One region of the Cryobacterium roopkundense genome, then DNA from elsewhere that is predicted to be linked to it. Evidence: predicted binding sites of a transcription regulator. Region 1 holds the regulator's gene; each other region holds the start of a gene.
The links. Region 1 encodes HrcA, which represses chaperone genes, less so after heat shock. Its sites were predicted from a motif close to TTNGCACTCGNNNNNNNCGAGTGCNAA; they were not measured.
Positions count from the first base shown of each region.

Region 1 (9,880 bases):
TCGAGAGTGCTGTGGCCGGCCGTCTCCGCCTGCGACTGAGCCACCTGCGGGCACAACACGATGTCGCCGAGCAACCCGGGCGGGGTCTGGGCTTCTTCGGTTCCAGGGCGCAGTTCGTCCATCGGAAAGCTCAGCACGTCGGTGGGACCCGGCTCGTCCATCCACTGCACGTGCAGTTGCTCCATCGCGCCCTCATCGACGAGAACGATGGCCAGGTCGGCGTCGGCGTGCACGTGCATCGTGTCTAGCGCGAAGGCCGACAGTCTCTGGATGGCAGCCTCGTCAACTTCAATGGTCGACTCATTGTTAATTTCAATACTCAACTTTGACTCCGTTTCGGAAGGCGGTCCCGCGGACCGCCCGAGCGTTGGGGGCCGCGGGCCGCGAAATCGCGGGCCTCGGCACTTTCGTGGCGCAGGGCCTGCCGCTGCGCGTCGTATTCGGTGTAGGCATCGACGATGCGCCCCACGAGTGTGTGTCGCACCACGTCGGCACTGGTCAGGTACGAAAAGTTGATGTCGTCCACGGAGTCGAGCACGCGGGTGACGAGCTTCAGCCCGCTCGAGCCGGCCGGCAGGTCGATCTGTGTGACGTCACCGGTGACAACCATCTTCGAGCCGAAACCGAGACGGGTGAGGAACATCTTCATCTGCTCGGGCGTCGTGTTCTGCGCCTCGTCGAGAACGACGAAAGACGAGTTCAGGGTGCGGCCGCGCATGTAGGCCAGCGGTGCGACCTCGATTGTCCCGGCCGCGAGCAGCTTGGGAATCAGCTCCGGGTCGAGCATCTCCCCGAGGGCGTCGTAGAGCGGGCGCAGGTAGGGGTCGATCTTGTCAGTCAGCGTTCCGGGCAGAAAACCGAGCCGCTCACCCGCCTCGACGGCCGGGCGGGTGAGGATGATGCGCTCCACCTCTTTGTTTTGCAGGGCCCGAACTGCCTTCGCCATGGCCAGGTACGTCTTACCGGTGCCCGCCGGTCCGATGCCGAAAACTATGGTGTGCGCGTCGATGGCATCGACGTACTTCTTCTGCCCCACGGATTCGGCTCGCACGCTCTTACCGCGCGCGGTCAGGATCGGGGCCCCCAGGAGCTCGGACGGGCTCGTCGACGCATCGGCACGGAGCATCCGCGCCGACGACGCAACTTGCGCCTCGCCGAGATCGTGTCCGTGCACGATCATGGACTGCAGTTCTTCGATCAGTCGGCGAACGGCCGCTATCTCAGCGGGCAGCCCCTCGAGGGTGATCTCGTTGCTTCGCACGTGCACACTGACGTGTGGGTACTGTTTCTCGATCGTGGACAGGTAACGGTCTTCGGGGCCGAGCAGGCGCACCATGGCAATGCCATCAACGTGCATGCGAAGCTTGGTCACGTCGGACCGTTCCGAATCGGGCGAACCCAGGTCAGAGGGAGCCAAGGGAACCCTCTCCCAGGGAGTCTGCGGCCGCGCCGACGCCCATCACGTGCGCGTGCACATGAAAGACGGTTTGCCCGGATGCGGCACCGGTGTTGAAGACCAACCGAAACTCCCCCCGGGTGCGCTCGTCTGCGATCGTTCGCGCCACTCGCACGAGCTCCGCGAGAAGCTCGGGGTCACCCGCTGCGAGCTCGACGACATTGCGGTACTGCGGGTCTTTGGTGGTGATCACGATGTGCACGGGAGCTTGCGGGGCGATGTCCTCGAAGGCGATCACCCGGTCGGTCTCCGCCACGATGGTCGCCGGTATTTCGCGTGCGATGATGCGGCTGAAGACGGACGGTTCGACACCCTGAGAAGACATACCTCTATCTTAAGCGGGACTACCAGCGCCCGAGCATCGCATTCAGTATCGCCAGCGCGGCCGGGCCGGCCGTTGACGTGCGCAGAACCGTGTCGCCCAGTCGAACCTGCATCGCGCCGGCCTGCTCAAGCAGGCCCAGCTCGCTCGGCGCGATTCCGCCTTCCGGCCCGACAACAAGCACGATGTCCCGGTCGTCGGCGGGCGGAGCCAACTCGGTCAGCCGAGTAGTGGCGGACGGCTCCAGCAGAAGCATGTGCGTGGTTACGGCCAGGGCAGCGAGCTGTTTCGTCGTGCACAACTCCCCCACCTTCGGCAGCCAGGCCCGGAGGGACTGCTTGCTCGCCTCACGAACGATGCTGGTCCAGCGCTCCTGACCCTTGCGCACCTTCGCGCCTTCCCACCGGCTCACGGAACGCGCTGCGGTCCAGGGAATGACACCGTCGATGCCCAGCTCAGTCGCCGCCTGCACAGCCATTTCGTCCCGATCCCCCTTCGCAAGCGCCTGCACGAGGCGGATGCGGGGAGTCACGGCCGCCGTGTGCGTCGCGGTCTCCACGAGCAGCGTGAACTCCGCGGGGTCGGCCGTCACAACGGTGCCCGACAGGACCAGGCCGGCACCATTCCCGATGAGAAGGCGTTCGCCCGCCCGCATCCGGCTCACCGTCACGGCGTGCCGGGCCTCTGGGCCTGCCACGCTCACGACGGAACCGGTGCGGCACTCGTGTGCCAGCAAGCCCGGTGCGAGGTAGAAATTAGCCACGTCGTTGCGCCCGATGCCTAGCCCAGGAAACGATCGCGGAGCTTGGCGAACAGGCCCTGCTGATAGTGGCTGAGCGAGGGCGCCGGCGCGGAGTGCCTGGCCGCGAACTGCTCAATCAGGTCACGCTCCTTGTGGTCAAGCCGCGTCGGCGTCACGACCTGGATACCGATCTTGAGGTCGCCTCGCCCGCTGCCGCGCAGTTTCGTCACACCGCGATCCTTCACTGTGAGGATCTCCGAGCTCTGCACGCCGGGACGAAGTTCGACCTCGACGTCACCGTCGAGCGCCTTGAGGGTCACGGTTGTGCCCAGGATCGCGCCGGTCATCGGCACCTCCAGGGAGCACAGCAGGTCGTCGCCGTCACGGCTGAAGACGTCATGGTGACGCACCTTCATCTCGAGGTAGAGGTCACCGTTGGGGCCACCCGCCGCACCGACCTCGCCACTGCCGGGCATCTGCAGGCGCAGCCCGGTGTCGACTCCGGCAGGAATGTCGACGGGAACCGTGCGGCGCGCACGAACGCGGCCCTGTCCGGAGCAGGTTGTGCAGGGCGTCGCGATAATCGTTCCAAAGCCGCGGCATGATCCACAGGGACTGCTCGTCATCACGTTGCCGAGGAGCGAACGCACAGCCCGCTGAATGCTGCCGGTACCCCGACAGATATCGCAGGTCACCGGGGATGTACCAGGCTGGCAGCAGGAGCCCTTGCAGGTGTCGCAGAGGATGGCCGTGTCAACCTCGAGGTCGCGATGGGTGCCGAAGATGACCTCGGCGAGATCGAGCTCGACGCGGATGAGAGCGTCCTGGCCACGCTCGCGGCGTGAACGCGGCCCGCGCGTCGATCCGCCGCCGCCACCGAAGAAGGTCTCGAAGATGTCCCCGAAGTTGCCGAAGTTCTGGCCATCGAATCCTCCGCCGTTCTGACCGCCCCCCTGGTCGTACTTCTGGCGTTGCTTTGCGTCGCTCAGTACGTCATAGGCGTGGGTGACGCTCTTGAACTTCTCGGACGCGTCGGCGCCTGGGTTCACATCGGGGTGCAGCTGGCGGGCGAGGCGACGGTACGCCTTCTTGATTTCGTCGGTAGACGCATCGCGGCTCACGCCGAGGACTTCGTAGTGGTCAGCCAAAGGTGGCTCTCCTTGTTGATCTGTTGAAACGTGTGTGATGTACGGCAGAGTGGATTGATGGAAAGTGTGCGGGGCGCCTAGTTTTCACCGAGCAGGCGGGAGAGATAGCGGGCCACGGCTCGAACCGCCGCCATGTTGTTGGAGTAGTCCATGCGCGTAGGCCCGAGAACGCCGAGGCGTGCCAAGTTTCCGTTTGAGCTGTAGCCGCTCGTCAGGACCGAGGTCTCGGCTAAGCCGAACGGCGCGTTCTCCCGGCCGATGCTCACCGATACGCCGTGCTGGTCGGTCGCCATCTCGCCGAACAGGCGAAGCAGGACCACCTGTTCTTCGATGGCTTCGAGCACCGGGTAAATACTCCCGGTGAAGTCTTCCTCAGTGCGCACCAGATTGGCGGCACCCGCCATAACGAGCTTGTTCTGCTTATTGGCGCCGATCTGCTCGCGGAGGGTGTCGGAAATGAAGTCGGTCAGGTGCTGCAGCTCGGGCGATTCCGGCCGCGTCGAAACCGCCGGCGTCGCAGCCAGGGCAGCCGCGGCATCCGTCATGCTCAAACCGACGACGGCGTTCGTGAGTTTCGCGCGCACGTCGCTCAGCGTCACCTCGTCCACCGCGCGAGGCAGATCAATGACGCGCTGCTCGACGGCCCCGGAATCCGTGATCAGGACGGACAGGATACGAGTGTCCGTCAGTGACACCAACTCGATGTGGCGCACCTTCGAGCGAGACAGCGACGGATACTGCACGAGTGCGACCTGGTGCGTCAGCTGGGACAACAGCCGAACGCTGCGCACCAGCACTTCGTCGAGATCGGCGGAGTGGCCGAGGAAGGTTTCGATGGCCTGCCGCTGTGCCGGCGACAGCGGCCGCAGATCGGCGAGGTGATCCACGAAGACCCGGTATCCCTTGTCGGTCGGGATGCGACCGGACGAGGTGTGCGGGGCGGCGATCAGCTCCTCCTCCTCGAGGAGGGCCATGTCGTTTCGAATCGTGGCGGCGGACACCCCGAACGCGTGCCTGTCCACGATTGACTTGGAGCCGACCGGTTCCCGGGATGCGACATAGTCCTGAACGATGACGCGCAAAACGTCGAGGCCGCGATCGGAAACCATGATGACCGCCTCTCCGGTTGGCTGACTGCACGCGCGGGCACCTGGGTTGGCACTCACATTGCCTGAGTGCCAATCATATCCCGCCGAGTCACACATCGCCCATTGCCCCCACACGGGGGTGGCAGTAAATTGTGGGTATACGTGCCCCGTCTACCCGTTCAGTGTGAAAGGCATGATCATGAGCGATCCACACGCGCAGGTTCCTCCCGACCCGAATCCGGGCCAAGGCCAACCGCAACCCCAGTACCCCGCCGCCGCACCGGCGGCACCGCTCACCGACGCCGAGGACCGCCAGTGGGCGTCCTTTGCCCACCTGGGCGGAATTCTGGGGTTCCTTCCCTCCCTGATCATTTGGCTTGTTTTCAAAGACCGGGGCCGCATCACCGACACCGAGGCGAAGGAGGCGCTGAACTTTCAGATCACGGTTCTCATCGCCTGGTTCGCCGTGTTCTTCGTCGGCACGTTCCTGGCGATGGTGACCTTTGGTGTCGGATTCCTGTTCTCGTTCCTCGGCTTCGCGCTGTGGATCGTCGACATTGTCTTCTCGATCATGGGTTTCACCACGGTGAAGAACGGCGGGAGCTATCGGTACCCGATCTCGTTGCGCCTCATTAAGTAGCCGTCCGTCAAGGTTGGCCGGGTACGCTGTTCGAGCCGGTGGCAGACAGCCACACACCCGGTGCCCGATCAAGGAGACCGAATGTCCGACGCCACGCCTCCCCCCGCCAATCCCTACCAGTCCCCCGTGGCACCACTGAGCCCGGCCGACGAGAAGCTCTGGGCCACACTCATCCACGTCGGTGGGATCTTCCTGTACTTCGTGCCGTCCCTGATCGGGTACCTGCTGCTGAAGGACCGTGGCCCGTTCATTCGAGCTCACGGCGCGACAGCGCTGAACTTTCAGATCACCATGGCGATCGGCGCCACGGTTTCCCTGGTGCTGATGGCAATCTTCATCGGCTACCTCACCCTGGCCGCCATCTGGGTGATCCTCGTGGTGTTCAGTATCATCGCGGCCCTCGCGGCCAATCGCGGTGAGGGCTACACCTACCCGCTCGCGTTCAAGTTCGTGAGCTGACGAGCTAGTCCGAAATCCGCCGCACAACAGCATCCGCGAGCAGGCGCCCCTTCAGAGTCAGCTCCAGTGCGCCGGCCAGGGCGGCTCGTGCGTTGATGAGCTCGTCGGCGATCAGACCGGCGATCTCGCGCCGTCCGGGCGCGGACAACGACGCAATCGGGATCCCGCTGCGGATGCGGCTGAGCAGCAGGATGCGCTCCAGCTCGCGAGTCGCATCGTCGAGGGTCTCACGCCCCACGGCGGGCGACACCCCAGAGAGGACGCGTTCCGCGTAGGCCGCCGGATGCTTGACGTTCCACCAGCGAACTCCGCCCACGTGGCTGTGCGCGCCGGGACCGATGCCCCACCAGTCCTGGCTGCGCCAGTACGAGAGGTTGTGTCGTGATTCGTGTGCGGCATCCGTTGCCCAGTTGCTCACCTCGTACCAGTGGTAACCGGCCGCGGCCAGAAGACCGTCTGCAAGTTCGTAGAACTCTGCCTGCTGGTCGTCATTGGTCGGCACCACGTCGCCGCGGCGAATCTGCCGTGCGAGTTTCGTGCCCTCCTCGACAATGAGGGAGTATGCGCTCAGGTGGTCAGGTGCCTGCGCGATGGCGTGCTCGAGACTCGCCCGCCAGTCGTCGATGGTCTCGCCAGGGGTGCCGTAGATGAGGTCGAGGCTCACGTCGAGCCCGGCGTCCCGTGCCCACGCCACGACGAGGGGAACCCGCTCCGGATCGTGTGTGCGCTCGAGCGTGGCGAGCACGCGTGGCACCGCCGACTGCATGCCGAAAGACACCCGCGTGAAGCCGGCGTCCCGAAGCGACTGCAGGTACCCGGCGTCCACCGAATCTGGATTGGCCTCAGTGGTGACCTCCGCCCCCGGGGCGATTCCCCATTCGTCACCGACCGCGTGCAGCATTTTCGCGAGGTCGGTGACGGGCAAGAGAGTGGGCGTTCCTCCCCCGAAGAAGACCGTTGCCGCCGGCCTCGACGGCAGGCCGGAATCAGTCAGGATGCGACCGGCCGCCTGAACCTCGAGCACGGCCTGGCTGGCGTAATCGCTCTGTTTGACGCCCCGCAACTCGGTGGCCGTGTAGGTGTTGAAATCGCAGTACCCGCAGCGTACCTTGCAGAAGGGCACGTGGAGGTAGACACCGAAGTCTCGATCGGACGCGCCGACGGAGGCGAGAGAGGGAAGGCGTCCGTCGGCCGGAGCCGGGTCGCCGAGAGGAAGTGCACCAGCCACGCGCTTACAACGACCCGACCGGGTGGAGGGCGCGCAGGTAACGTTTGGTGAATCGTTCCTGCTGAACCCGAAGGAAGGGTGCCGCGAGCCGGAAGTACCACGTGCTCGGGCGGGAGAATGAGCGCAACGTGAACCAGACTGAATCATCGTCGCGCCGGTCGAGAATGAACGATTCCTCGCCGCTTTCGGGGTGTCCCGCCATTGTTCCGTAGGCGAAGCCCACCCGGTTGGCCTCGGCGATAACGTAGACCACTCGCACGGGTGCCTTGACCGTCAGCGGTCCCACCTTGATTTCGAGCTGCGCAGTCATGCCGTTCACGATGTAGGGCGTGCCGTCGGCCGCGAACGTTGACTCGTCAGTCGAGTCCGTTCGGGCAGGCAGCGGTGTGCCGTCGGGGGCGAACTCGACGGGCGTGTACTGCACGCCGGTACCCGCCTCGAGGTCGGTGACGCTCATGCCGCTCTGACGCTGCACGCCCCAGGTCATCAGCAGCTTGGAGGCCACCTCGAACCGTTCGGCTCCACTGCCGAGACGCACGCTGCGCTCCATCGGGCGGTGACCCTTCGGCGGGTACTGCAGCAGGTCGGGGGCCAGGGTGCCGCCGATGGCACCGTAGGTCACGGCGGCATCCGTGAAAGTGGCTCGACGCATAGGGCTACTTCTTCTCTTTCTTGGGTGGCTCATCGCCGGAGAGTGCGGCGATGAAGGCCTCCTGCGGCACCTCAACTCGACCGACCATCTTCATGCGCTTCTTGCCCTCTTTCTGCTTCTCGAGAAGCTTGCGCTTTCGCGAGATGTCGCCGCCGTAGCACTTGGCCAGCACGTCCTTGCGGATGGCGCTGATCGACTCACGGGCTATGATACGGGCACCGATGGCGGCCTGGATCGGCACGTCGAACTGTTGGCGCGGGATGAGTTTGCGCAGCCGGCCGGTCATGAGCACACCGTAGTCGTAGGCCTTGTCTCGGTGCACGATCGCGCTGAAAGCGTCAACCTGCTCCCCCTGCAGCAGAATGTCCACCTTCACGAGGTCGGCCTCCTGCGAACCGGTGGGCTCATAGTCGAGGGATCCATAGCCGGCAGTGCGGCTCTTCAGGTTGTCGAAAAAGTCGAACACGATTTCGCCAAGGGGCATCGTGTAGCGGATCTCCACCCGGTCCTCACCGAGATAGTCCATGCCGAGGAGTGTGCCGCGGCGGCTCTGGCAGAGCTCCATGATGACGCCGACATAGTCCTTGGGGGCCAGGATGGCGGCCTTGACGATGGGCTCCTCGACCTTGGCGATCTTGCCGTTCGGGAATTCGCTCGGATTGGTGACCGTGACGGTCTTCTTGTCGTCGGTTGTGACCTCGTACGGCACGCTCGGCGCCGTCGTGATGAGGTCGATGCCGAATTCACGGTCGATGCGCTCTGTGATGATCTCGAGGTGCAGCAGGCCGAGGAAACCGCAGCGAAACCCGAAGCCCAGAGCGACGGATGTCTCAGGTTCGTAGCCGAGGGAGGCATCCGACAGCTTGAGCTTGTCGAGAGCCTCACGCAGGGCCGGGTAGTCGCTGCCGTCAATCGGGTACAACCCGGAGAAAACCATGGGCTGGGGCTCGGTGTAGCCGGGAAGGGCATCCGTTGCGGGGCGCAGGGCGGTGGTGACGGTGTCACCGACCTTTGACTGCCGAACGTCTTTCACGCCGGTGATGAGGTAGCCCACCTCACCCACGCCGAGGCCCTTCTTGCTGATCGTGGGTTCCGGGGAAATCACGCCGATCTCGAGAATCTCGTGCGTGGCTCGGGTCGACATCATCTGGATCTTCTCGCGCGGGCCGAGGTTGCCGTCGATCATGCGCACGTAGGTCACCACACCCCGATAGCTGTCGTACACGGAATCGAAGATCATGGCGCGGGTGGGCGCGTTGGGGTCGCCGACAGGCGCTGGGATGGATCGGGTCGCCAAGTCGAGCAACTCGGCGACGCCAGCACCGGTCTTGCCCGATACCCGAAGCACATCTTCGGGCTTCCCACCGATCAGGTCGGCGAGTTCCCTGGCGTACTTGTCGGGTTCGGCGGCCGGCAGGTCGATCTTATTAAGCACCGGGATGATCGTGAGGTCGTTCTCGAGCGCCAGGTACAGGTTGGCGAGCGTCTGTGCCTCGATGCCCTGGGCAGCGTCCACCAGCAGGATCGCCCCCTCACACGCGGCGAGGCTGCGAGAGACCTCGTAGGTGAAGTCCACGTGACCGGGGGTGTCAATCATGTTCAGGGCGTAGGTCTTGCCGTCCAGCTCCCACGGCATACGCACTGCCTGGCTCTTGATGGTGATGCCCCGCTCGCGCTCGATGTCCATACGGTCGAGGTACTGGGCACGCATCGCGCGATCGTCGACGACGCCCGTGATCTGCAGCATCCGGTCAGCCAGCGTCGACTTGCCGTGGTCAATGTGGGCAATGATGCAGAAGTTGCGGATGAACTCGGGCGGCGTGGCGGCGGGTTCAAGCGCCTGAAGGGCTCTCGGTGACATAGTTTTCCCATTCTTTCATGTCCGCACCCGGCGCGGGTACGCGCCGGGTGCGGACGGACCTAGGAGAACCGTCCGGCGCGCTCAACGACCTGGCCGCGACCGTCAGCCCAGCGATACACCTCGACACCGCCGATGAGAACTCGCTCGGCCCGGGAGTTCACGTCGAGGGGGTCGCCGGACCAGATGACGACGTCGGCGTCGAGTCCTGCGGCGAGCGATCCGACCCGCTCGTGCAGGCGGAGGATCGCGGCCGGATTCACCGTGAGGGCCTCGAGCGCGGTCTG
Region 1 is NZ_JACHBQ010000001.1:1,547,101-1,556,980, reverse strand. Features, by position in the region: gene ybeY (rRNA maturation RNase YbeY) at 1-323, opposite strand, end outside; gene BJ997_RS07265 (PhoH family protein) at 320-1,357, opposite strand; gene BJ997_RS07260 (HIT domain-containing protein) at 1,404-1,781, opposite strand; gene BJ997_RS07255 (16S rRNA (uracil(1498)-N(3))-methyltransferase) at 1,801-2,541, opposite strand; gene dnaJ (molecular chaperone DnaJ) at 2,559-3,668, opposite strand; gene hrcA (heat-inducible transcriptional repressor HrcA) at 3,746-4,777, opposite strand; gene BJ997_RS07240 (DUF4870 domain-containing protein) at 4,956-5,396, shown strand; gene BJ997_RS07235 (DUF4870 domain-containing protein) at 5,478-5,855, shown strand; gene hemW (radical SAM family heme chaperone HemW) at 5,860-7,083, opposite strand; gene BJ997_RS07225 (DUF1990 family protein) at 7,088-7,735, opposite strand; gene lepA (translation elongation factor 4) at 7,740-9,596, opposite strand; gene BJ997_RS07215 (amidohydrolase) at 9,656-9,880, opposite strand, start outside.

Region 2 (9,880 bases), 1.3 Mb from region 1:
ACCACCACCGTGCCGACCAGCACCGACACCACCTCTGCCACGCTGTTCATCGGCGGCACCTGGGTGTCGGCGAGCGACGCGGGCACCCGGGCCATCCATAACCCGGCCGACCGACAGCTCGTCGGCCTCGTGTCCGAAGCCACGACAGCGGATGCCGAGGCCGCCATCCACGCGGCCCGCACCGCCTTCGACAGCCAGGTCTGGTCATCCGTTCCCGCACCGGAGCGCGGCGACTTTCTGCTGCGAGTGGCCGCGGAACTGCGGGTACGCACAGCGCAATTCGCCCGCGCCGAAACCCTCGATACGGGCAAGCGCCTGGTCGAGAGTGAAATCGACATGGACGACATCGCAAACTGCTTCGCCTACTTCGGCAAGATTGCGGGTCAGGATTCCGGACGCATCGTGGATGCCGGCGATGCCAACGTGGTCAGCCGCATCGTGCACGAGCCCGTGGGAGTGTGCGGCCTGATCGCGCCGTGGAACTACCCGCTGCTTCAAGCGGCCTGGAAGATCGCGCCGGCCCTCGCCGCCGGCAACTCCTTCATCCTCAAGCCGAGCGAGCTCACCCCACACACGAGCATCCTCATGATGGAATTGCTCGACGACCTCGGCCTGCCAGCCGGCGTCGCCAACCTCGTGCTCGGCGCGGGCGCCGTGGCGGGAGCCCCGCTGTCCAGCCACCCCGACGTCGACCTCGTCTCCTTCACTGGCGGGCTCGAAACCGGCAAGAAGATCGCCGCGGCCGCGGCTGGAACCGTGAAGAAGGTCGCCCTCGAACTCGGTGGCAAGAACCCCAATGTGATCTTCGCCGACGCCGACTTCGATGCCGCCGTCGACAACGCCCTCAACGGCGCGTTCGTGCACTCTGGCCAGGTCTGCTCCGCAGGCGCTCGCATCGTGGTGGAAGCATCCGTTGCCGAACGCTTCGTCGATGAGCTGGTACGCCGCGCGAACCAGATACGCCTCGGCGGTCCGTTCGACCCCGAAGCCGAGACAGGACCCCTGATCAGCGCGGCCCACCGCGACAAGGTCACCGCGTACGTGCAGAAGGGGCTCGCCGAGGGCGCCCGCCTGCGCTGCGGAGGGACCTGGGGAGAGGGCGACCTCGAGCAGGGCTATTACTACACCCCGACCGTGCTGGACCGGGTGCACTCCGGCATGTCCGTTGTGGTCGACGAGGCCTTCGGCCCCGTCGTCACGATCGAGACCTTCGAGACCGAGGCAGAGGCCGTGCGCATCGCCAACGATACGGTCTACGGCCTCGCCGGTGCCGTCTGGACGCAGGACGCCGGCAAGGCCCAGCGGGTGGCCCAGGCGCTCCGTCACGGCACCGTGTGGATCAATGACTTCCACCCCTACCTGCCGCAGGCGGAGTGGGGCGGCTACGGGCAGTCGGGCATCGGGCGCGAGCTCGGCCCGATGGGCCTCGGCGAGTATCAGGAAACCAAGCACATCTACCAGAACACGGCACCCGCGGTGACCGGCTGGTTCGCGGCGCGCTGAGCGCCGGTTGAGGACGCAGAACATGAATTCGACAGACTTTGACTACATCATCATCGGTGGCGGATCGGCGGGAGCCGCGGTTGCCGCTCGGCTGAGCGAAGACCCCGAGATCGAGGTGGCGCTCGTAGAGGCCGGACCCGACGACCAGGGCATCGACGTGATCCTGCAGTTGGACCGGTGGATGGAACTACTCGAGAGCGGCTATGACTGGGATTACCCGATCGAGCCGCAGGAGCACGGTAATTCGTTCATGCGCCACGCGCGCGCCAAGGTGCTCGGCGGCTGCTCGAGCCACAACTCCTGCATCGCCTTCTGGGCGCCCGCCGAAGACCTGAACGACTGGGCAACGCTCCACGGAGCAACCGGCTGGGGCGCGGCCAACACGTTCCCGCTCTACAAGCGCCTCGAAACCAACGAGGACCAGGGCGAGCACCACGGCCAGGACGGCCCCGTGCACCTGATGAATGTTCCGGCGGCCGACCCGTGCGGCGTCGCCCTTCTCGACGCGTGCGAGCAAACCGGAATCCCCCGCGCCACGTTCAACTCCGGAACGACAGTCGTCAACGGCGCGAACTTCTTCCAGATCAACCGGCAGGCCGACGGCACCCGGGCCTCCAGCTCTGTGTCGTACATCCACCCGATCCGCGAGCGGGCGAACTTCACGCTGCTCACCGGTATGCGGGCCCGAAAGCTCACGTTCGATGCGAACAAGAGCTGCACCGGCGTGCAGGTCGTCGACGCGAGCTTCGGCAAAACGCACCAGCTCACCGCGCGGCTCGAGGTCGTGCTGTCCGCGGGCGCGATCGATTCCCCCAAACTGCTCATGCTCTCCGGCGTCGGACCGGCCGCGCAGCTTGAGGAGTTCGGCATCGAGGTGCTCGCGGACTCCCCCGGCGTCGGCGAGAACCTGCAGGACCACCCTGAGGGCGTCATCCAGTGGGAGGCGAAGCAGCCCATGCCCGTGACCTCCACGCAGTGGTGGGAGGCTGGCATCTTCACGACCACCGAGGAGGGCCTCGACCGGCCTGACCTCATGTTTCACTACGGTTCGGTGCCCTTCGACATGCACACGGTACGCCAGGGTTACCCCACCACGGAGAACGGCTTCTGCCTCACGCCCAACGTCACGAGGGCTCGGTCGCGCGGCACGGTGAAACTGCGCAGCAACGACTATCGAGACAAGCCCATGGTCGATCCGCGCTACTTCACCGACCCGCACGACATGCGCGTGATGGTGGCGGGCATCCGCAAGGCCCGCGAGATCGTGGCCCAGCCTGCCATGGCCGAGTGGGCGGGTACCGAGCTGTACCCGGGGGCAGCCGTTCAGACGGATGCCGAGATCACCTCGTACATCGAGAAGACCCACAACACTGTGTATCACCCCGCCGGAACCGTGCGCATGGGCGCCGTCGACGACGTGCTCAGTCCGCTTGATCCCGAGCTGCGCGTGAAGGGCGTCACGGGCCTGCGAGTAGCGGATGCCTCGGTCATGCCGGTTCTCGTGACCGTCAACCCGAACATCACCACCATGATGATCGGGGAACGCTGCGCCGACCTCGTGAAGTCGGCCCGCGGCATCCGCTAGCTCGGGAATGCACAAAAAAGTGGGCGCCTCCCGAAGGAGGCGCCCACTTTTCAGTGTGCTACAGGCGGGACTTAGAAGTCCATGCCACCCGAGGGGTCACCGGCCGGAGCCGAGTTCTTCTCGGGCTTGTCGGCAACGACGGCCTCGGTGGTGAGGAACAGACCGGCGATCGACGATGCGTTCAGCAGCGCGGAACGGGTGACCTTCACCGGGTCATTGATGCCGGCAGCGATCATGTCAACGTACTCGCCGGTTGCGGCGTTCAGGCCGAACCCAACGGGCAGGTTGCGCACCTTGTCGGCGACAACGCCAGGCTCCATGCCGGCGTTGAGGGCGATCTGCTTCAGCGGAGCGTCGATGGCGACGCGCACGATGTTCGCGCCCGTAGCCTCGTCGCCGACGAGGTCAAGGATTGCCTTGCTCTCGAATGCGGTCTTGCCGGCCTGGATGAGCGCAACGCCACCACCGGCGACGATGCCCTCTTCAACGGCTGCCTTCGCGTTGCGAACGGCGTCCTCGATGCGGTGCTTGCGCTCCTTGAGCTCAACCTCCGTCGCGGCGCCGGCCTTGATGACTGCAACGCCACCGGCCAGCTTCGCGAGACGCTCCTGGAGCTTCTCGCGGTCGTAGTCGCTGTCGGTGTTCTCGATCTCGTTGCGGATCTGCTGAACGCGTCCGGCAATCGCCTCGACGTCTCCGGCACCCTCGACGATAGTCGTCTCGTCCTTGGTGATGACGACCTTGCGGGCGTTACCAAGCAGGTCGAGCGTGACGTTCTCGAGCTTGAGGCCGACCTCTTCAGAGATGACCTGTCCACCGGTGAGGATGGCGATGTCCTGAAGCTGAGCCTTGCGACGGTCTCCGAAGCCGGGAGCCTTGACGGCGACCGACTTGAAGATGCCGCGGATCTTGTTCACAACGAGCGTGGCCAGGGCCTCGCCGTCGACGTCTTCCGCGATGATGAGGAGCTGCTTGCCGGTCTGGATGACCTTGTCCACGATGGGGAGCAGGTCCTTGATGTTGGAGACCTTGGAGTTGACGATCAGGATGTAGGGGTCTTCGAAGACCGCTTCCTGACGGTCGGGGTCGGTCACGAAGTATGCCGACAGGAAACCCTTGTCGAAGCGCATGCCCTCGGTGAGCTCAAGTTCGGTGCCGAAGGTGTTCGACTCCTCGACGGTGACAACACCCTCCTTGCCGACCTTGTCGATGGCCTCGGCGATGATCGCGCCGATTTCGGTGTCGCCGGCGGAGATGGAGGCGGTGGCCGCGATCTCTTCCTTGGTTTCGATTTCCTTGGCGCTGGCGATGAGCTCGGCGATGACCGCTGCGGTGGCCTTCTCGATGCCGCGCTTGAGGCTGATCGGGTCCGCTCCGGCCGCGACGTTGCGCAGGCCTTCGCGCACCAGTGCCTGGGCGAGGACGGTTGCCGTGGTGGTACCGTCGCCGGCAACGTCATCCGTCTTCTTGGCTACCTCTTTGACGAGCTCCGCACCGATCTTCTCGTACGGGTCGTCGAGCTCGATCTCCTTGGCGATGGAGACGCCGTCGTTGGTGATCGTGGGGGCGCCCCACTTCTTCTCCAGAACGACGTTGCGGCCGCGCGGGCCGAGGGTGACCTTGACAGTGTCGGCGAGAATGTTCAGGCCGCGCTCAAGCCCACGACGGGCCTCTTCATTGAATGCAATGATTTTTGCCATATGTGTAACTCGTCCCTCCCGGACGTTCCAAAAGACTGATGGGTTAGCACTCAAAACCTCAGAGTGCTAAGTCGATTCTGGCACTCTGGGGTCGAGAGTGCAAGCGAACACCGCGGGGCACGGATTCTGTCAGGGCAGGAGTTCGATCGAGCCCTGAGCCGTGGGCACCAACTCGATCCAGGTGTTCCCGGGCGCCAGTCGAACCGTGACACCGTTAGCGTCGGTCAGACGGATCGGCGCGGCCTGGGAGTCCTTCACCCAGGTAGCGTTCAGGGTCTGTCCGCCGGAAGAAACGGAGGCTTCGCCCGAGCCGATCATCGTGGTCTTGGGGATGGCACCGTACTTGTTGTCGATGTCTACGCGCAGGGTCACCACGTTGGTCGCGGTGAGCTGCGCACCGTTGCCGTCGAGGTCGGGAGCGCCCTCCTGCAAACGGAGGTACACCGCTGCCGCGGCGTCCCAGGTCCAGCCGGGCCACCGTGAGGTGGAGAAACGGGTGTTGATCGCGCTGATCGGCGTTCCATCGACCATGGCGGATGACGCGGCAACCGACGGCGCGTAGGCGAACTGCTGCGCGGGTGCGGGCAGGTCGGTGTGTTGCCCCACGACCTCCTTCGCCTGGAGCAGCACGTTGTGCGGCGCGGACTTCGTACTCGTGCGGGTGAATATTCCCGTGTTGTCGTAGTCGAAGATGACGCTGAACACCGGGGCCGCCTTGATCAGGTCGAGGAAGGCCTGGGCGCCGCCGGAATAGGCTGCAATGCCTCCAAACGGTGCCATGATGTCGGGATCCATCGGTCGGATCGAGCGCACGGGCCCCACCTCGTCGGGAACATCGGAGTGCCACACGGCGACATAGCGGGTGATTCCGCCCTCGACGAGCTCCTCAAAGACGATGTCGGCTCGTTCCAGGCCGGCCTGCGGGCGGGCGGCCTCGTGGTTGTCGATCTTCGCGGCGAGCGACGGATGAGCCAGTGCTGCCGCCGACACCTCGGTACCCCGGAGCGGCGCCAGCACGACGGGGTCGGGCTCGGCATAGCTGGATTCCCAACCGGACGCACTCGGAGTGGGGGTCGGTGCCGGGGCCGCGCCGGAGCATGCGGTCAGCAACAACGCCGGGATGAGCACCGCGACGATGCGACCGAACCTGCGGGGCGATGCGGCCCGTGTCTGTATTACCTTCACCTCGACACACTAACGCCGCCCGTAGCACCGGGCGGCGTTAGTCGGGGGTGTGCCTTGAAATTGGACCCTTAGGCCGGACGAACCGACTCGGCCTGGGGGCCTTTGGCTCCCGCACCGACCTCGAAGACGACCTGCTGGCCTTCCTCCAGAACCTTGTATCCGCTCATGTCGATGGCGGAGTAGTGGACGAAAACGTCTTGCCCTCCCCCATCAACGGTGATGAAGCCGAAACCCTTTTCAGCGTTGAACCACTTCACGGTTCCGTTCGCCATGTGTTACTCCTTGGTGCTGTGATTGCGTCGGCAACTGCCCATTGGCCGTACCGGGCCTGCCGCAGAAGCTGCGATCATTCAGCTCGCGTGCCCTGCCCTCTCGCGAGAGCTGTGTGCGCGAATTAAACGTTTGACCACACCAGATAGTAGCGAAGCGGCGAGAGAAGAAAAGGGGGTTGACGCGGGCACATATCGTCGCTAGTAGAACGATCGGTCTGCGCCCGGGATCATGCGGATCTTCGGGTGAAACCTACTCCGGGGGAGCCACATAATCGTTCCCGATGACCACGGTCAGGTCTGCACCGGAGTCGACGAAATCGTCGGCGAGCAGAATGGTCGCACCGGGCAGTGACTGCACCACTCCGAGAGCCGCGCCTTCAAGTGACGCGTCCGCGTAGTAGATGATGGTCGCGGGCTGGTCCTGGGAGTTCGCGTTGCTCGTGGCGCCCACGGTCCAACCGGCTTCTTCGAGGGTGCCCGCAGCGGATGCCGCCACCCCGTTCGATGACGATCCGTTGAGCACCGTCACGCTGAGAGCGGGATCCACCGTGGCCACGGGCGTCGGCTCCGCTGACGGCTCTGCGGAGGCACTGGGATCGGCGGAGGCCGAGATGCCGGGAATGCTGATGTTCAGCCTGTCGTTGAGGGACAAGATTCCGAACACTCCGGCGGCAATCAGGGCGATGGTTGCGCCCAGAGCCCACCAGAACGCCACCCAGCCTCGCCCCTTGCGTCCGGGAGCACGGTGTGCGCCCACGCGATGGAGATCGTGCGGAAGGTGGTCGAATCTGTCGCGTACGTCATGAGTGGGCATCGTAGGTCTGGTTCGGTCCTTGGTCGGGGTCTCGATGTGAAGGGATGAGGATCAGTCGCGCAGGGTGAGGGAGCGCCCGGCTCTCGCTACGGCGCGAGCTTCCCGCATCCGTTGCAGACGCTTGACCAGCATGGGATCGTAAGCCAGCGCGAGCGGCGAATCGATCAACACGGCCAGAAGCTGATAATAGCGGGCCGCCGAAAGCGAGAATTCCAGCCGAATGGCTTCCTCCTTGGCGCCGGGGCTTCTCCACCAGCGGCCTTCGAAGGCGAGGATCGCCGTGTCGCGTTCCGCCAGCTGCGGGGTCTCGCCGCTGCCGGGGGAAGTCGGTTCACGCGCACCGTCCACGTGACACCTCCTCATCCGGCCCTGCGAGGCACGGGGATCGTGCAACACCGTCATCCTATTCAGCCCGGCTGGTTGTTGGCCGCACCGAGCCGGGCGGGCCGCGTTTCGCCTGACGATTCGCCTGAACCTGCCCGAAAGCGGAATGCCGCCGAGGCCCCATGAGTTTAGTCTGGAGTAGATCAATTTGAGAGAGTGGTCACGCGTTTGCGGGACCTGCGTAACGAAGGGAATCACCATGGACCACGAGGTCACGAAGTCAGACGCTCAATGGCGCGAGGAACTCTCCCCCGAGAAGTATGCGGTTCTGCGCGAAGCGGGCACCGAACGTCCGTGGACCGGTGAGCTGCTCGACGAATCTCGCTCGGGCATTTACACGTGCGGCGCGTGCAACGCCGAGCTGTTCCAGAGCGGCACGAAATTCGACTCCGGGTGCGGCTGGCCCAGCTTTTACGAGTCGGTGCGCCCGGAAGCCGTGAAGCTCATCGAAGACCGCTCCCTTGGCACCGTGCGCACCGAAGTTCGTTGCGCGAACTGCGACTCGCACCTCGGCCACGTCTTCGACGACGGTTTCGGCACGCCCACCGGCGACCGGTACTGCATGAACTCAATTTCGCTCAACTTCACGGCTGCAGAATAACGATGCCGAGCGACGGCCACGAATCGGGGGTTCTCGCGGCCGTCGCGAATCGCCGATCTCATTCCCAGGTGACCGCAGAGGCTCCCACCCAGGCCGAGCTGCTGCCCCTCGTAGCCGCGGCCGCGCGGGCAGCGGACCACGCGTCTCTGCGTCCCTGGCGTTTAATCGAGCTGCGAGGCGAGGCGCGCGAGCGCCTGGGCGACGCGTTCGTCACGGCATCTGTCTGCACGGACGAAGACGCCGCCAAGCTACGACGGAAACCGCTCCGAGCTCCGCTGCTCGTGGCGATCGTGGCCTGCCGCCGCGACGACACCCCGGTACAGGTCTGGGAGCAAGACGCCGCGGCCGCCGGGGTCGCGCATCTGCTCAGCCTGCTGTTGGGCGCCGCCGGCTGGGGCGTGATGTGGCGCACCGGGCCGCTCGTGCGTGCCAAGTCGGTGCGCCTGGTGCATGCCCTCGCCCCGTCGGAGGAGCTGCTCGGCTGGCTCTACGTGGGCGGCGTACCCGCCGACTGCACGGCGGGTAATCGCGCCGTGATCGACCCCTGCGACTACCTCAGCGCGCTCTGACTCCCGACCCGCTTTAGCGTCGGCGTCCGACCAGCCGCCAGCGGAATCCCACGATGACCACGGCGGCGAGCGCGAGCGCCGTTCCCCCGACGGTCGTGAGGCCCAGCGGGTGCCCGGACGTGGGCGCGATCAGGTCGATGGCGAGGGCGCAGAGCAGTTGGCCCGCCACGATGGACAGCCCGAGCAGCAGCACGCCCGTGGTGCGCACCACGACGGCGGCGCCGGCGATGAAGATGCAGCCGATGGCCCCGCCGAGGTACAGCCACGGGGACGTCGGCAGGGCGGTGGGGAAGCCCACGGCAAGGCCGTGCAGCACGGCCGCAAGAAATAGCGCGATCGTTCCGGTGAGAAAGTTGAGGAAAGTCGCGGTGAGGGCGCTGCGGGCCAGGATGCGCACGTGCCCGTTTACGGCCTGCTGCCAGCCCTGCGCGATGCCGGCCGCGAGCGGCAGCCAGAGCAACCACAGGGGAACGTCGCTCTTCAGCTGGCCGGAGACCGTCCACGCCACAGCCGCCAGCGCCACGAGGACTCCAATGACCTTGGTCGCGGTGAGGGGCCGTTTGCCTCCGGGGCCGACCCCGAATTGGTCCATGAGCAACCCACTGATCGTCTGGCCGGCCACGATGGCCACCGAGAAGAGAGCGAGTCCCAGGAGGGAGGCTGCCAGCCCCTGCGACAGCACGAAGAGCGCGCCAGACACCCCGCCGAACAGGTGCCACCAGGAGAGTTCCCCGCCGCGCACGGCCTCGCCCACCCGGGTGAGTCCCCGCCGACCGGTGGGCCACAACAGCATGGCGACGGAGAGCAGCACGAGGCCGGAGCCGAAGGAGATCACTGCCGCCGTGAATCCGTCGCCGATCCGAACGCCGAGCTCGCCGTTCACGCGAGACTGCACGGCATACATCGCGCCGATCAGCACCGAGAAGACCACGGCGAGCCATACCGGAAGTACTGACCGGGTCGACACAGCGGGATCGCTCACAGCGTGGTGGGTTCGCAGTTCTGTCACTCAGGTAATCCTAGAGGGAGACGGATGCCGCCGGCTCGGCGCCGACATCCGCTCGCCCCGCCGATGCCACGCGTGTGCCGCGCAGGTGGCGCATTCAGGACATTTTCCGCGCAGGGTAGCTGCCACCCCGAAGTGCTGCGGGACGTCGGTCTCGGTGGTGAGGATGTCTTGAATTCGCCACCGACGACGAGGAGTCGGCGCGGTCAGGCGGCGTAGATGCGCGCCCCCGTTGTCACACCACGGTGCACCCGTTGCGGG
Region 2 is NZ_JACHBQ010000001.1:271,203-281,082, reverse strand. Features, by position in the region: gene BJ997_RS01370 (aldehyde dehydrogenase family protein) at 1-1,503, shown strand, start outside; gene BJ997_RS01365 (GMC family oxidoreductase) at 1,526-3,088, shown strand; gene groL (chaperonin GroEL) at 3,160-4,788, opposite strand; gene BJ997_RS01355 (DUF3048 domain-containing protein) at 4,918-5,973, opposite strand; gene BJ997_RS01350 (cold-shock protein) at 6,042-6,245, opposite strand; gene BJ997_RS01345 (LytR C-terminal domain-containing protein) at 6,496-7,059, opposite strand; gene BJ997_RS01340 (DUF3263 domain-containing protein) at 7,111-7,407, opposite strand; gene msrB (peptide-methionine (R)-S-oxide reductase MsrB) at 7,643-8,044, shown strand; gene BJ997_RS01330 (nitroreductase family protein) at 8,047-8,613, shown strand; gene BJ997_RS01325 (DMT family transporter) at 8,627-9,622, opposite strand; gene ctlX (citrulline utilization hydrolase CtlX) at 9,826-9,880, opposite strand, start outside.
Region 2: the regulator HrcA is predicted to act here: its motif matches at 4,832-4,858, upstream of groL (chaperonin GroEL).

Region 3 (9,880 bases), 1.4 Mb from region 1:
GCGCTCGCCGGGCTCAGCGGAGTGCTGTGGGCCTACTTCCGGCCCGGCGTGAGCTGGGACATGGGCTTCCAGATGCTGCTGCTCGTGTTCGCGGCCGTCACCCTCGGTGGTCTCGGTACCGCCTTCGGCGCCCTGATCGGTTCGATCATCGTCGGCCTCTTCGTTGAACTGTCAACGCTGTGGCTCCCGTCCGACATGAAGTACGTCGGCGCACTTGTCGTTTTGATCCTGGTGCTGCTGCTTCGGCCGCAAGGCATCATGGGTCGCAAAGAGAGAATTGGCTAGGGGCAACGATGATCGACTGGGGAGCAATCTTTAGCAACGCAGCCGTCGAGCTGATCAGCCCGACCACCGCGGCCTACGCCCTTGCGGCGCTCGGGCTCGCGATTCACTTCGGCTACACCGGACTGCTGAACTTCGGCCAGGCCGGCTTCATGGCCCTCGGCGCCTACGGGTACGCCATTTCCATCCTCACCTTCGGATTCCCAGTGTGGGGCGCCTTCCTGGTGGGAGTCGGGGCATCCGTTGTCTTCGCCCTCATCCTGGGCATCCCGACGCTGCGGCTGCGCGCGGACTATCTGGCCATCGTCACCATTGCAGCGGCCGAGATCGTGCGGCTTTTGTTCACGACGAACACCTTCGCCGCGGTTACCGGTTCGGCCAACGGCCTCAGCGGGTACAAGAACGAGTTCGCGGCACTCAACCCGATTCCGGCCGGCACGTACGGCTTCGGTCCGTTCACCAACAACGAGTACGACTGGTGGCTGCGCATCGTGGCCTGGTCGATCGTGATCCTCGCGTGCCTGCTCACCTGGAGCATCATGCGCAGCCCCTGGGGCCGCGTCATCAAGGGCATCCGCGAAGACGAAGACGCCGTGCGCGCGCTCGGCAAGAACGTGTACGCCTACAAGATGCAGTCGCTTATTCTCGGTGGTGTCTTCGGCACGATCGCGGGAATGATCTTCGCCCTGCCACGAGCCGTCGTGCCGTCGAACTACATGACGACACTGACATTCTTCATCTATGCGATCCTGCTGCTCGGCGGCGCGGCCACTATTCTCGGACCGGTCATCGGCTCGATGATCTTCTGGGTGCTCCTGTCGTTCTTCTCGGGCTTCATCGCCCGCGCGCAGGAAGCAGGCTGGTTCCCGTTCATGACGAGCATCCAGGCCGGCCAGGTACGTTTCATCCTCGTGGGGGTTGCGATCATGCTGATCGTGATCTTCAGACCGCAAGGCATCTTCGGAAACAAGAAGGAGTTGGCCTTTGTCCAGTAACGTAAATTCCGACATTCCGGATGTGCCAGAGGTGCCGGTCGTTCCGGTCGTTCCGACAGCCAAGCCGGTTAAGAGCGTGGACCTGCACATCGGCGAGGCCGAGCCGGGCTGCAAGAAGCGGGACCCGATCCTGATCGTCGACAAGGTGAGCCGCACGTTCGGCGGCCTCACCGCCGTTGACGTTGACCACATCGAGATTCCCCGCGGTGCCATCACGGCCCTGATCGGTCCTAACGGCGCGGGGAAGACCACCCTCTTCAACCTGCTCACGGGCTTCGACAAGCCAGACACCGGTAAGTGGACCTTCGACGGCAAGCCCCTCGCCGGAGTGCCCGCCTACCGAGTGGCACGTCTGGGCCAGATCCGCACGTTCCAACTCACGAAGGCACTCGGCCTGCTGACAGTCATGGACAACATGCTGCTCGGCGCCAAGGGACAGATTGGCGAGAATCTGCTGCGGGCTCTCTTCCCCTTCCTCTGGCGCAGGCAGGAGACCGACAACGAAGCGAAAGCGCTTGACCTCCTGAGGCGCTTCAAACTCGACACCAAGAAGGATGACTACGCGGCCAGCCTCTCCGGCGGCCAGCGCAAGCTTCTCGAGATGGCTCGGGCACTGATGAGCGACCCGACCCTGGTCATGCTCGACGAGCCGATGGCCGGGGTCAACCCCGCCCTCACGCAGTCGCTGCTCGACCACGTGCTGGGCCTCAAGAAGCAGGGCATGACCGTGTTGTTCGTGGAGCACGATATGCATATGGTGCGCCACATCGCCGACTGGGTGATCGTGATGGCCGAAGGCCGCGTAGTCGCCGAGGGCGACCCGCATGAGGTTATGCGCAACCCGGCCGTGATCGACGCCTACCTGGGCCAGCACCACGATGAAGATCTCGGCGAAGATCTCTCCGCCGAGACCGAGCACGTTACAGCGATCAAGGAGTTGCTCGATGACGAACGCTAGCCCCCTCGCCGAGCCCGTCTCGGTTCCCACCCGGGAGGCCGTCGTCGAGGTGAAGAACGTCACCGCCGGCTACGTAACCGGAGTGAACATCCTCAACTCCTGCTCCCTCACCGCCTACGACGGCGAACTGATCGGCATCATCGGCCCGAACGGCGCCGGTAAGTCGACGCTGCTCAAGTCGATCTTCGGCCAGGTGAAGGTGCGCGACGGGGAGATCCTGTTGCGCGGCAAGAACATCACCAACCTCAAGGCGAACAAGCTGGTCGCCCAGGGCGTCGGTTTCGTTCCGCAGAACAACAATGTGTTCCCCACCCTGACCATTCGCGAGAACCTCGAGATGGGCATCTTCCAGAAGCCCAAGGGTCTGGTGGAACGCCTCGAATTCGTCACCGAGATCTTTCCGGAGCTCTCCAAGCGGATGTCGCAGCGAGCGGGATCCCTGTCTGGTGGCGAACGTCAGATGGTCGCCATGAGCCGCGCGCTCATGATGGGCCCGCACGTGCTACTCCTCGACGAACCGTCTGCCGGGCTCTCCCCCGTTCGACAGGACGAGGCGTTCCTGCGCGTGAAGGAGATCAACAAGGCCGGCGTGACCACCATCATGGTGGAACAGAACGCGCGTCGCTGCCTGCAGATCTGTGACCGCGGCTACGTGCTCGACCAGGGCCGGGACGCGTACACCGGCACCGGCCGCGAGCTGCTGAACGACCCCAAGGTGATCGGCCTGTATCTGGGCACCCTCGGGCAGGACTAGCACCTCCCTGCATGACTCAGCGGCGCCCGAGACACTGTCTCGGGCGCCGCTTCTGTGTGTGCTCGTCAAACCACCGCGCCCCTGTGGCCCCACGCGGCCGCTACAGCGGGGGCGCGCGGCCACAGGGGTGCCGCCCTGGCGGGTTCGCGCCGTTACTGCGGCACGCGGCCGCTACAGCGGGGGCGCGCGGCCACAGGGGCGCGGACAGCGGCGCGCGCGGACAGGGGCGCGCGCGGACAGCGGCGCGCGCGGACAGCGGCGCGCGCGGACAGGGGCGCGCGCGGACAGCGGCGCGCGCGGACAGCGGCGCGCGGCCACAGGGGCGCGGACAGCGGCGCGCGGCCACAGGGGCGCGGACAGCGGCGCGCGCGGGTACGCAGAAGGGCCCCGGCGCGTGCGCCGGGGCCCTTCCTCTGTGCTGGTCGTGCTAGTTGATGCGGCTGTACGTGTTGTCGGCGTTGTACTCGTACACGCCGATGGTCGCCTCGGTCGGGTCGCCATTCTCATCGAAGGTGATGGGTCCGGAGAAGCCGTCGTAGTCGATCTGGTTGCCCTCTGCGAGGTCCGTGGCGCCGGCCGTGAAGTCCGTCACAGTCGTACCGTCTCCGGTACCGCCGGAAACCTGACGGAGGTACTCCGCAATCGCGCTTCCTGCAGTGTCGTTCGCGGCGTAGGCCGCGAGCGCGATCAGCATGACGGCGTCGTAGGACTCAGCCGCGTAGCTGTAGTCCTTGAGCGCCGGGTCGACCTCGAGCAGACGCGTGGTGAAGTCACCGAGCGTGCTGACGTCGAGGCCGGGCAGGGTGCCCTTGGAGCCCTCGATGAGACCGGCAGCGAAGTCGGCGCTGTAGTCAGACAGGTTTCCGTCGACGAAGTAGAGCTGGTCGCCCGGGTAGCCGGTTCCGACGAGCGCCGGGGTGATGATCTTCGCCTGGTCGAAGGTGATCAGCGCGATCGCGTCGGGGTTGGCCGCCGTGACCTCGGAGATCTGCGAGGTGAAGTTTGTCTCTCCCTCATTGAAGAGCGACGTCGCGACAACTTCTCCGCCGGCGTCTTCGAACGTCTTGGTCACGGTGTCGGCGAGGCCGGTGCCGTAGGCGTCGTTGAGGACGATCAGGCCGAGGGTGGATTTACCGTCTTCGGCGATCTGCGTTCCGAGAACCTCGCCCTGCAGGATGTCGGAGGGGGCAGTACGGAAGTACAGGCCCTTGTCGGCGTAGTCGGTGAACTCAGCCGAGGTGTTGGCCGGCGAGAACTGCACGACGCCGGCGCCGGTGATCTGGTCGATCACGGTCTTGGACACTCCGGAGGAGGCCGCTCCCACGATGGCGGAGACGTCCTGCGACAGGAGGTCGGTCACCGAGGTGGTGGCAGTGTCGGTGGTGGTGTCGCCGGAGTCACGCTTGATGACCTCGACGGTCATGCCGAGGTTGGCATCGTTGATGTCGTTGACGGCGAGCTGTACACCGGCTTCTTCGGGCGGGCCGAGGAAGGCAAGGCCACCACTCTGCGGGAGCAGGGTGCCGATCTTGAGGGTGAGGTCGCGGTCACCGGCGGTTACCGGCTTGGCGTCGCCGCTCGCAGCGCTGGAGGCCTCGTCGGTGGGCGTGGTGCCCCCGCCGGAGGCGCATCCGGTGAGCAGCAATGCGCTCACGCCAACCATGGCGACACCAGTGAAAACGGCACGAACTGAGCGGGAGGCAGTTGCCTTCGCGAAAACGCTCATGTTGCTCCTAGGGAGTAAGGGAATACACACACGTGACAGACGGATGACTGCCGTTATGACACCCTAGACACCCGGAGACACCGCAATCGTGAAATGGAGGTTACAACCGTGTAAAGCGACCAAATCGTTACGATTGGCGCCCAGTGAGACCCTGGTACTCAATCTGCTGGCCCTCACTGAGCGCGAGCAGGCATTCGCCCCACGATGTGCACACCGTGGGTCCCTCACGCACGGTGACCCAGCCGGTTTCGATCGAGCCGGCACCGTCGTCTCCCGTCACCATGGCCGCGAGCGCGGTAGCGATCACGCCGTCGTAGGCCTCGGCCCCACCCGCTGTGGCGGTGAGTCCCGGATCGGCCACCAGGAGGCGCTTTGCGAATTCTTCGCTTGCCGCGAGCGGCGTGCCGCCGTTCACGAGGCCGTTGAGGGGCAGCAGGGCGGCCGGGGCAACGGATGCCGGCACTTCGGGTCGAACTGCGCTCCCGGCGTCCCACAACACGGCATCCACAGCCCGGTCAGCGAAGGAGGCGAGCGCGGCCTGCTCGTCTCCGGCGGAGTTTCGATGGATGAGCTGCACGGGCTGGCCGAGCACTCCGCCTTGGGAGTCAATCTCCCGGGCGGCGACCTGCGCCCCGGCGACCTGGGCGGCTCCGCTCGCCGCCAAGTCGCCTGTCATCGGGAACATGGTGCCAATGCGCAGCAGTCCGTCGCCCGTGGGAGCCGGCAGCGCGGTGTTGGTCGGCGATACCGAGGGCGCAACCGGAACCGGATCCGAGCACGCGGTGAGGGCCAGCACCAGAACTCCCGTCACGAGCGCCACAGCAGACACGGATCGAAACGGCCGCGATCGGCACTGGACTTGACGGAATTGAACGGGGCGGGACATGAAATCCTCTCGGGGGCACGCGCAGGCACGCACGTACACAGTTCGAGGGTATCGGCGGATCAGGTGGGTTCGAGGGACGCTCGCCGGGGAGCCCGTCCGGAAACGATCATGTCGACGGTCAGGATGATGAGGGCCACCCACACAAGCCCGAATCCCACCCAGCGCTCGGGCGGCATCGCTTCGTTGAGTACGAAGACCCCCACCAGGAATTGCAGCACCGGGGCAAGGAACTGGATCAGCCCGAGAACGGTGAGCGGCAGCCGGCGCGCGGCGGCGGCAAAGAGCAGCAGGGGCACGGCGGTGATCACCCCGGCGGCCAGCAGGCCGATCGTGTGCACCGTGGACACGGTGCCGAAGGTGAGCCCTGAGACACCGGCGACGACGACGAGTTGGATGATGGCGACCGGAGCCAGCCACACCGTCTCGAGGGTCAGGCCTGTGACAGCGTCGACGCTCGGACCCACCCGTTTCTTGATCAGGCCGTAGAACCCGAAGGAGAAGGCGAGTGCGAGAGAGATCCACGGCAGGGTTCCATAGCCGATAGTGAGCACGATCACGGCCAGGAGACTGACACCCACGGCAAGCCACTGGATGCGGCGCAAACGCTCGTGGAGCACTATCACGCCCAGAAAAACCGTGACGATCGGGTTGATGAAGTAGCCCAAGGCCGCTTCCACCACGTGCCCGGTCATCGCGGCGTAGACGTAGATCTGCCAGTTCACGAAGATCAGCAACCCGGCGAGCCCCATGATGAGCATCACCCGCCGTTGCCGGAAGACTCCGCGTAGCACAGACCACTTCCGTGTCACCGTGATGATCAGCGCGCAGAAGACGAGCGAGAAAAGCACCCGCCAGGCGACGACCTCGAACGCCCCGGTCGGCGCCAGGAGCAGGAAATACAAGGGAAGGATGCCCCAGAGCCCATACGCGAGAAACCCGAACATCAGGCCCCGGCTGTTCTCGCTGCGGGTGGTCGTGGGCACCGAACCGACTGCGGCGGGGTCGGCATCCGTCATGAGAATCCTTCCTGCGGCGGGTAACACACGAAAACTCCCGGATGGCCAGGCCATCCGGGAGTCAACTGGTGTGCGGGGTCGCAGCTAGTTTACGGCTGCGGAGCGTACGGCTACTTAGCGGACGACGACCGCAAGAACGTCGCGAGCGGAGAGAACGAGCAGGTCGTCGCCGCCGAACTTGACTTCGGTTCCACCGTACTTGGAGTAGAGCACCTTGTCGCCGACGGCGATGTCGAGGGGAACGCGGTTGCCCTTGTCGTCGATGCGGCCGGGTCCGACTGCAACAACTTCGCCCTCCTGGGGCTTTTCCTTGGCGGTGTCAGGAATGACGAGCCCGGAAGCGGTCGTCTGCTCAGCGTCGACCTGCTTGATGACGATGCGATCCTCGAGCGGCTTGATGGAGACCGACACGGTTGACCTCTTTCTTTACGAAGATATGGGGTTAGCAGACTCACAACGAGAGTGCTAAAAACGAGCTTAGGGCCCTTCTGGCACTCACGCAACGTGAGTGCCAGACCTGAGCGGGATTGATAGGTTTAATCAATGGAACGCACCGAGCTCGTTGAGCTGCTTTCGCCCGAGGGTCTGCGCCTGCTCGACTCCCTTCCGCCGTACGACACGATCGACGTTCTCAAGACGGTCAGTGACCTGCGCAAGGCCGGGCACGCCCCCGGCCTTGTAGCCGCAGCCCTCAGCCAGGCGCGCCTGCGCGCCAAGGCCTCGTCGAAGTTCGGTGAGTTCGCGAGCCGCATGCTCTTCACGGAGGCCGGACTCGAACAGGCCACCAGACTGCGTGTCGCGGCACTGCACGCCGGCCGATTCGCTGCGCTCGGCGGCCAGCCCAGGGTCGTGGACCTCGGGTGCGGCATCGGGGGCGACGCCATGGCCATGGCGGCGATCGACCTCGATGTGACTGCCGTCGACGCCGACGAGGTCACCGCCACCGTTGCCAGCTACAATCTGGCCCCGTTCCCGCAGGCTAATGTGCGGCACTCCGCCGCCGAGAAGGTGAACCTCGACGACTTCGACGCGGCCTGGCTCGACCCCGCCCGCCGAACGAGAGGACACAGCAACACGTCTCGCCTCACCCGCCCCGAGGACTACTCCCCCTCCCTCGACTGGGCCTTCGGCCTGAGCGAGCGGATGCCTCTCGGCGTGAAACTCGGCCCTGGTCACGATCGCGACCAGATTCCGTCCCAGGCCGAGGCGCAATGGGTGTCGGTCGATGGGCAGCTCGTGGAGATGGGGCTGTGGTTCGGTGCGCTCGCGCGTGACGGCATCCGTCGTTCAGCCCTCCTGCTCACGCAGAACGGTGTCGCGGAGCTCACGGCTCCCGCCGACAGCCCTGACGCCCCCGTGGGCGAGCTCGGAACCTACGTGTATGAGCCCGACGGGGCGATCATCCGTGCCCGGCTGATCGGAGACCTCGCGCGCAGCATCGACGCCGAGATGCTCAGTGACGGCATCGCCTACCTGACCGCACCAACTCTCGTGAAGACGCCGTTCGCGAGCGCGTTCCGGGTGCTGGAAGTGCTGCCGGTGGACGAGAAGAAACTGCGCATCGCCCTGCAGGAACGCCACATCGGCACGCTCGAGATTAAGAAACGCGGTGTCGACGTAGATCCGGCGAGCCTGCGCACGCGGCTGAAGCTCAAGGGACCGGAGTCGGCGACGCTCATTCTGACCCGGGCGGCCGGCCACCGGGTTGCCCTGCTCGTGGAGCGCGTGCGCTGACGGCACCCGTGCGACTCGGCGAGTTGAGCCCCTAGGAGCGTGGGTCAGTAACACCAAAGTTTAAAACGCCGGTCGATTTCCCGGGCTTGGGGTGTTGGTCTGGGAAAATTGCGTATGAGCGATTCTGATGGCCTCTTCCCCGCGACGGAACTTGAGCACGTTGACGTGGTCGTGGATGACGGTGTTGAGGCGGGGGCCGGTGTGAACAAACGGTTCCGGGCATTTGAGCCGGCGGCGGTGATGTTGGTGCCGCCGTCGTTGGATGAGTGGTTGCCGCAGAATCACCTGTCTCGGTTCATCGCGGATATCGTTGAAACTCAGCTGGATCTGAAGAAGTTCTACGCCTCTTACGCGAAGTCGAAGGGGCAGCCGCCCTATGACCCACGGTTGATGGTCCGGGTGCTCCTTTACGGGTATTGTGTCGGAGTTCGCTCGTCACGGGAGTTGGAGCGGGTGTGCGTGGACGTGGTCGCGTTTCGCTGGTTGGCGGCGCAGCAGGCACCTGATTTTCGTTCCATCGCCCGGTTCCGAAAACGCCACCTCTCCAGTCTGGGGAACGTGTTCTTGCAGGCGTTGGAACTGTGCCGTGCGGCCGGAATGGTCTCGCTCGGGCAGGTCGCGTTGGACGGCACGAAAGTGCGCGCGAATGCCTCTCGGCGCAAGGCGATGAGTTACGCCCGCCTGACGGAGAAGCAGAAAGTCCTCGCCGACGAAGTCTCTGCGCTGCTGGCGGAGGCGGACGCGATCGATGACGCGGAGGACGCTCGTTTCGGAAAGGACAAACGCGGTGATGAGTTGCCGCCGGAGCTTGCCCGGCGGGAGTCACGCTTGGTGAAACTGGCCGAAGCGCGCGCTGGCTTGGAGGCAGCTGCAGCGGCGCGGGCGCGGAAAGACGCGGAGAAGAAGGCCAGGGACAAGGGCGACGATGACGATACTGTGGCGCAGAAGGGTGACGACGCGGCGAAGAACGCCGTTGTTGCTCCGAAGGCTCAACGCAACTTCACCGACCCGGATTCACGGATCATGAAGACCGCCGACGGATCGTTCCACTACGCCTACAACGCACAGGCCATCGTTGATGCCGACCATCAGATCATCGTCGCGACGACGCTGACGAATATTGGCGTGGATGTTGAACAGGTCGTGCCGCTGGTCGAGAAACTCCACGCCACGACCGGCGTCCTGCCCCGGCAGGTCCTGGCGGATGCCGGGTATTGTTCCGCAACAAATCTGGACTACGCGAAGACTGTTGAAGATGGCAGCGACGGCCGGACCGAGTTTTTCATCGCGACCGGCCGGGTCAAGCACGGCGAGCGTGTTCCTGAAGTTCCTCGGGGCCGGATCCCGGCCAATGCGACGCTGCGGGAACGCATGGCGCGGAAGCTCAAGACGAAGAAAGGCCGCGCCGTTTATGCGCGGCGCAAAGCGATCGTGGAGCCCGTGTTCGGTCAGATCCACACTCGGCAAGGCAAATTCGTGTTGCTGCGCGGGTTGGAGCAAGCCGCCCACGAATGGGACCTGATCGCGGC
Region 3 is NZ_JACHBQ010000001.1:132,380-142,259, reverse strand. Features, by position in the region: gene BJ997_RS00740 (branched-chain amino acid ABC transporter permease) at 1-285, shown strand, start outside; gene BJ997_RS00735 (branched-chain amino acid ABC transporter permease) at 297-1,277, shown strand; gene BJ997_RS00730 (ABC transporter ATP-binding protein) at 1,309-2,235, shown strand; gene BJ997_RS00725 (ABC transporter ATP-binding protein) at 2,222-2,989, shown strand; gene BJ997_RS00720 (ABC transporter substrate-binding protein) at 3,417-4,715, opposite strand; gene BJ997_RS00715 (ABC transporter substrate-binding protein) at 4,843-5,544, opposite strand; gene rarD (EamA family transporter RarD) at 5,661-6,617, opposite strand; gene groES (co-chaperone GroES) at 6,732-7,028, opposite strand; gene BJ997_RS00700 (class I SAM-dependent methyltransferase) at 7,161-8,351, shown strand; gene BJ997_RS00695 (IS1182 family transposase) at 8,553-9,880, shown strand, end outside.
Region 3: the regulator HrcA is predicted to act here: its motif matches at 7,106-7,132, upstream of groES (co-chaperone GroES).